One region of the Pseudomonas sp. C2.3V genome, then DNA from elsewhere that is predicted to be linked to it. Evidence: riboswitches for the same ligand, from Rfam matches in the RefSeq annotation. Region 1 holds a riboswitch; the other holds the start of a gene.
The links. A riboswitch is a leader RNA that binds a small molecule or an ion and turns the genes downstream of it on or off. The one in region 1 is predicted to bind manganese.
Positions count from the first base shown of each region.

Region 2: another riboswitch for manganese. It lies ahead of mntP (manganese efflux pump MntP); the one in region 1 lies ahead of AC4LF3_RS16045 (TMEM165/GDT1 family protein).

Region 1 covers NZ_JBZUBN010000001.1:3,356,713-3,360,121, reverse strand. Annotated here, with positions in the region: gene AC4LF3_RS16055 (SOS response-associated peptidase) at 1-325, shown strand, start outside; gene AC4LF3_RS16050 (M48 family metallopeptidase) at 443-1,264, shown strand; gene AC4LF3_RS16045 (TMEM165/GDT1 family protein) at 1,337-1,921, opposite strand; yybP-ykoY riboswitch at 1,938-2,104, opposite strand; gene AC4LF3_RS16040 (methyltransferase) at 2,161-3,156, opposite strand; gene AC4LF3_RS16035 (2-hydroxyacid dehydrogenase) at 3,185-3,409, opposite strand, start outside.
Region 2 covers NZ_JBZUBN010000002.1:542,568-545,976, reverse strand. Annotated here, with positions in the region: gene AC4LF3_RS22275 (acetolactate synthase large subunit) at 1-710, shown strand, start outside; gene AC4LF3_RS22270 (hypothetical protein) at 1,142-1,471, shown strand; gene mntP (manganese efflux pump MntP) at 1,617-2,189, opposite strand; yybP-ykoY riboswitch at 2,199-2,363, opposite strand; gene AC4LF3_RS22260 (esterase-like activity of phytase family protein) at 2,657-3,409, shown strand, end outside.

The sequences.
Region 1 (3,409 bases):
TGAATGGCGAGGGACTTCGCGCAAGCGGGCCTTCTGGATGATCAATGGCGAGCCGCTGGCTTTCTTTGCAGGCATCTGGGAGGCTTATCCGGTCATGGGGCAGGTCTATTTGAGTGTGGCCATGCTGACTCAGCCCGCCGGAGGACTCCGTCGCCCGCTGGTGCTGGCCGAGGCCGAACGGGACGCCTGGCTGTCGCCCACAACAGAGCCGCGCGTCCTGAATGAGATCCTGCTGAAGCCCTCAATGCCGCTACGTGAGAGAGTGCTTGCCGGTATTGTGAATGATCCCTCGGTAGACGGGCCGGAATGCCTGACGCCGCTTTAGGCGTTGGGCTGGCAATGCCGAACTGCTAGTCGTGTCACTCGTCGCTTGGTCGGTAGGAGTTGTCGAGACTGGCGGCGCGACCTACCATCTGCGCAGTCGCGCAATCAGGAGAGTGTCATGCGTCGTGTTTTACCCATCGTCGGTCTTTCGCTTTCAGTACTGCTCAGCGCATGTCAGGCGGTGAATACCACTAGCGGAAATGCTGTTGGGGTTGAGCGTAAGCAGTATATGTTCAGCATGTTGTCGGCTGATCAGGTCAACCAGATGTACTCGCAGTCGTACCAGAAGACAGTTACCGAGGCGAAAAACGCCGGCAAGCTGGCCAACGATACGGCTCAGGGCAAGCGAGTACAGGCAATAGCCAAGCAGTTGATTGCTCATACGTCTGCGCTGCGGGCGGATGCAGCTAACTGGGATTGGCAGGTCAACGTGCTCCAGAATGATGAAGTGAATGCCAACTGCGGCCCGGGTGGAAAAATCTTTGTTTATACCGGCCTGCTTGATCAACTGAAGCCTACGGACGATGAGCTGGCCGCTGTGATCGGGCATGAGATTGCCCATGCACTGCGTGAACACAGCCGCGAGCAGATGTCCCGCGCCTATGCCATCGAGATGGGTCAGAATATCGGCGGGGCGCTGCTGGGTATTGGTCAGGGTGGTATGCAGGTGGCGGATCAGGTTACCCAGGTTAGTCTGACTTTGCCGTTCAGCCGTTCCAACGAGAACGAGGCAGATCTCATCGGGCTCGAACTGGCCGCGCGCTCGGGCTATAACCCCAATGCCGCCGTGACGCTCTGGCAGAAGATGGCCAGGCTGAGTAATGGTAACCAGTCACCAGAGATACTCAGCACCCACCCGTCCGATGACAAGCGGATGAGCAATCTGGAGGCTGCCATTCCCAAGGTCATGCCGTTCTATGAGGCCAGCCGTAAGTCGTGACAGGTCGGCTATCGAGAACCAGAAGCCCCGGCTGCTGATAGCCGGGGCTTTTTTATGCTCAGAAAGGAATAATTAGAACATACCGCTTAGCTCAAGCGCGTGATAAGCCGCCGCGAGAGCCAGAATGCCGAATGCTGTAGCGGCAAGTCGGCGGATCAACACCAATGGCAACCGGTCAGCGGCAAAGTTTCCTGCGAGTACAACGGGTACGTTGGCCACAAGCATGCCCAGTGTCGTGCCCATGACGACCAGAATGAAATGAGGGTATTGGGCCGCCAGCATCACCGTGGCGACTTGTGTCTTGTCTCCCATTTCCGCCAGGAAGAACGCCACCAGCGTTGTCAGGAAAGGTCCATAGCTCTTTTTAAGGCCTGATGCCTCATCTTCGTCCAGCTTGTCCGGGATCAGCGTCCAGAGGGCGACGGCTACAAATGAAATCGCCAGAATCCAACTCAGGGCCGTCTCGCTGAAGAAGCGGCTGACCCAGCTGCCAACGGCGCCGGCAACAAAGTGGTTGGCCAGCGTCGAAGCCACCATTCCCATGATGATAGGCCAGGGCTTACGAAATCGGGCAGCCAGCAGCAGAGCAAGCAGCTGAGTCTTGTCACCTATTTCTGCAAGGGCGACGACCAGCGTAGGGACTAACAGGGATTCCATCAGGTTTCCAAAAGGGGCGGGCATTAATTAGACAAATGACATGCATGCCTTCCCACCCCGGGTAAAGGCTGCATGTCATAGGTCTTGTCAAACCCGCAGGTCGCGAACGCCATGGTCGAGGACCAAGTATGTTGACGGACGCCTGGCGCTGATGGCCAGAGACTACTCCCCTAGGACGGCGCGCATTCTGCCCAAACATCCAGGCAGGTGCAATTCAAAAGAGCGATACGCTGTCTCTATCAGCGGCGGAAGGCCTGGTAGATACGAAAGCCGTCACGCTCTGCTAACACCTTGCAGGGCCCCAGATATTGCTCGATCAGCGGGGGATACCTGAGAAAGCTGTTGGCAACAATGCGCAGCTCGCCGCCTGGGCGCAGGTGATGGACGGCTTCGCGTAGCAGGGTCTCGCTGGCTTGATAATGAGTGTGTACGCCCTGGTGAAACGGCGGGTTGCTGATAATGGCGGCCAGCCCAATGGGTGCCGCAGCGATACCGTCGCCAGCCAATACGGTGCCGTTCAGCCTGTTGGCAGCCAAGGTCAGGCGGCTACTCTCTACCGCAAACGCATCCACGTCGAGCATATGAAGGTCATTGTGGGGATAGCGCTGTTTGAGCGATGCACCTACTACACCTGCGCCGCATCCGAAATCCAGCAGCGCACCAGCAGGTAGATTATCGAGGTGTTCGAGCAGAAGGGCGCTCCCCTTGTCGAGCCGCCCGTGGCTGAACACACCTGGCAGGCTGACTACATGAAGCATTGAACCGGCAACATCCAGCTCGAAGCGCTCGGCCCGCTCATGCAGCATGACGGGGGCTGCCTCGGGATGTGAGACCTTCCACAACTGACAGTGCCGAGCATTGTCCAGCTTGCTGGCGGCGCCCAGCAGAGCCAGCTGTTTGGCAGCCCGCTCGATTCCACCCCGCTTTTCGCCTACCACATACAGTGCCCCTTGAGGGACCATGGCCGCCAAGACGCTGAGCAGGTAATCCGTCAGCTCTCTGGACTTGGGCAGGAACAGTACGGCGGTATCGTATGGCTGAGCAGGTGTAGAGGTTCCGAAGTCGACTCTCCCGGGAAAGCGAGCCTGGAAATAGGCCTCATCGCCTGCATGCCAGGTCCAGCCATGTGCCTCCGGGAGGCGGCTCAATAGATCATCTGCAGGTAATCCTGCCAGCAAGGTTCGGCCTTGAAAATGCTCGGGCTGACGGAGCAGGACTTCGCTGCGTGGATCCATGGGCGTCCTCGGTAAAAAAGCGCGAAGCTTAGCAGACCGTGCGAGTCGGCGCGTCCGCAAAAAAGGCGGTTGCGTTATCGGTCAGCTGACCGATGATCCGCTGGCGAGCCTCCCGGCTTCCCCATGCATTATGAGGCGTCACGATAAGCCTGGGAATGTCGTGGGCGAGCAGGGTATTTCCGTCTTTTGGCGGCTCCTGGGTGAGGACGTCCGTGGCGGCGCCTCCCAGATGACCGCTCCGCAGGCAGTCGGC
Region 2 (3,409 bases), on a different contig from region 1:
ATATCGCCAATGCCATCTGGCAAATCAAGGAAGCCATTGAAGTTCAACCAACCTGGGACTTCGACCGCCTGTTGACCATTCGTGAAGCCAACGAGGCTCATGTCTCCGAAGGTTCTACAGATGACCGCTTCCCGATGTACCCGCAGCGTATGGTCGCAGACCTGCGCAAGGTACTGCCGTCGGATGGTATCGTGGCGCTGGATAACGGTATCTACAAGATCTGGTTTGCCCGTAACTATAAGGCCTACATGCCCAACACGGTGTTGCTGGATAACGCACTGGCTACCATGGGTGCGGGACTGCCTTCTGCCATGGCGGCACGCCTGGTTCATCCACAGACGCCTATCGTTGCTGTCTGCGGCGACGGCGGCTTCATGATGAACAGCCAAGAGCTGGAAACTGCAGTACGTCTGAAGATGAACCTTGTGGTCATCATTCTGCGTGATGACGGATACGGCATGATCCGCTGGAAGCAGGCACAGATGGGCTTTGAAGATTATGGTCTGGACTACGGTAACCCGGACTTTGTCCGTTATGCCGAAAGCTATGGCGCTCAGGGCCATCGGGTGGAAAGCGCTGCGGAATTCGCCTCATTGGTTGAGCGCTGCGTGAACACACCAGGCGTACATGTAATCGATTGCCCGGTCGATTACTCCGAAAACGACCGCATTCTGCACCAGGAAATCAAGGAGCGCAGCGCTCAGGTCTAAACAGCACTGTACCCGATGAAACCAAACGCCCCCGTACTAACGGGGGCGTTTGGTTTGAGAGTCTGGAAGGATGGGTATGGCCCCACCTTTTCACCCTATCGCGCCGGCGCCTCATGAATCAAAGCGATCCGGTTACTGCTGGCCGCTGCCCAATCTCAAACTGATCAAAAAATGATCAACTCTGTCCAGCCCTTGCCGTATATGGGCTAGCCGTAATTATCCACAAGCATATTCACTTTATAAGTGGAAAACCTATCAGGCTGAAACACTGAAAATCCGCAGCCCGGCCTGTTAGCTCACTCCCACACCGACGCCTTATTGATTCGGATCAACGTCCTGCACGGCAAAACGCTGAACTTCTGGTCACAAGCGGGTTACTAAATCGTAACCGAAGGACAATGTTATCGATCCCTCTAGAAAGGAGTGCTGATTTGAGCAAGTTAGAGAATGTCCCGAAGCGTAAACGCATTACGGCTACGTATGTCATAACGCTTGCGATCTTGGGAATCCTGTTTGCCATCGTGGTCAACAAGTTCATTCTGCCCAAGTCCGAGACCTTTGATGGCGATGCCGTCAAACCCAGACCTTCAGTCAGCGAATACATTACTCAGGCCCAGCCGGACGTCTGTAAGGATGAGGCAGCAGATGCGCCAAGTCCTAAATGCGTCTCAGACCTTGCTCTTAAGGCCAAAGAGCAGGGCTATGACTTTAATGAAGTGGATACTTACCTGAAGCAGCGCTTCCCTAACGTTCAGCGTTAACGAAGCAGCCTGGAAGCGCCAGTCCTTCTCAGGAACGCTTCCCCAGAACACCAGAGCGCCTGCAGACATCTACCGCAGGCGCTCTGGTTTTAAAACATGAAACAGGACGTAATTGATCAACGATTACGGACGGCACCCAGCCGGATCAGCCGGTTACTGCGGTCAGATGCTCATGCAGAATGACCGAGCCGATACCGATTAGCACTACCCCGCCAATGATCTCGGCCCGCTTGCCGATGACAGCCCCCATCACGCGCCCCAACATGACGCCGATAGTCACCATGATCATGGTCGCTAAGCCGATGGCCAGCGCCGCGCCAATGATATTGACGTTGATGAAAGCAAGCCCCACGCCGACCGCCAGAGCATCGATACTGGTGGCTACCGCCGTAATGGCGAGCAACCAGAACGAGTGCTGAGTGGGCTTTTCCTCGGCCTCTTCTGCTTCTCTCACGCCAGACCAGATCATGCGCAGACCCAGACCTAACAGAAGCGTAAAGGCAATCCAGTGATCCCACTCTTGTACAAACTGAGCAGCTGCAAGGCCGGCAGCCCAGCCAATGACGGGGGTAATGGCCTCGATGGTGCCAAAGATCGCTCCGGTGCGCAGCGCTTCTCGCAAACAAGGCTTATGCAGGCTGGCACCTTTGCCCACCGCAGCGGCGAACGCATCCGTGGACATGGCTAAGGCAAGTAAGACGAGAGCAGCTGGATTCACGATTTCCGTACCGATCGGGCTAACGTCCAATGACATATCCACGCGCCCGATCCTGAACGCAGATATATCAATGGTCTCGCCAACCGGGTGGTCGTTTATGCCACGGCATGCATGCCGAGAATGTTGACATAAACACTTTCGAAGCATTCGAAAGCAGGCTACTCCCCAAAGAAGCCGCCACAATACACAAAGAAATTTATCAAGTCTATCAGATAGATAGAGCTAATCTTTTTAGCCATGGCTATGTTTTGTCGTCACCTTATAGGCTCGAAAGGGCCTCACGCACCTTGAGCCTGTATAACCTCAGCGTATACCTCTCCTTCTGGCACAGGCGTCAACGTACCGCCAGCCGTGCGGCTCGGTGCCATATGCCTGACACACTTGCGCCGTATTGTGCTCAGCACCACTGGAGCAGCTGCCATGGGCTTGCGACCGGTGCACTCACTTCCTGGACGGAGAAGATAACAATGAAAAAAGTACGGCCTCTCTGGGTCGCGCTGGCGGCTGCGCTGTCCACTCATGCGCTGGCGTCTCCCAATAACACGCTGGTAGGCTGGGCTGTCATGCCACCTGATACGTTTTCCGATGGGCCTACTTCTGGCCAGTTCATCAGTCCAAATCCGTATGGCACCTTTGTGCCGCCTTATCAGGGCCGCCAGCCCGTACAGGGGTTTTCCGCGGTGTTGCCAGGCGCTGATGAAAACAGTTTTCTGTTCCTGACAGACAATGGCTTCGGCACTCAGGCCAACTCTGCCGATGCCCTGCTGCGTCTGTATAGCGCACGGGTTGATTTCAAGACCCGCCGCGGCGGTACCGGTACGGTTACCGCAAGCAATGCTCTGACCGGCATGCCTCTGGCTCGCTTTACCGAGCCGTCGCGAATCACGCTCAACGATGTCAACCGTAAACTGACCATGCCTATCCAGGCGGATTACGCTCACTACTACAACAAGAGCACCAATCCCGAAGTGGATCCCGCCATTCAGTTCTCTCGCCTGATCACTGGTGCTGATCTGGACGTCGAGTCCGTGCGCCGAGACAAGAACTGTGCATTGTGGTTTGGCGATGAGTTCGGACCTTATCTGGTCAAGACAGACGGCTCAGGAACCGTATTGCGGAGCGAAATCCCACTTCCGGGCGTTTACGCGCCGGAAAACAAGGACGTTGTGGCAGGAAAGGCCACAGCCAACCTGGGCGGCTCGGGCGGGTTTGAGGGTATG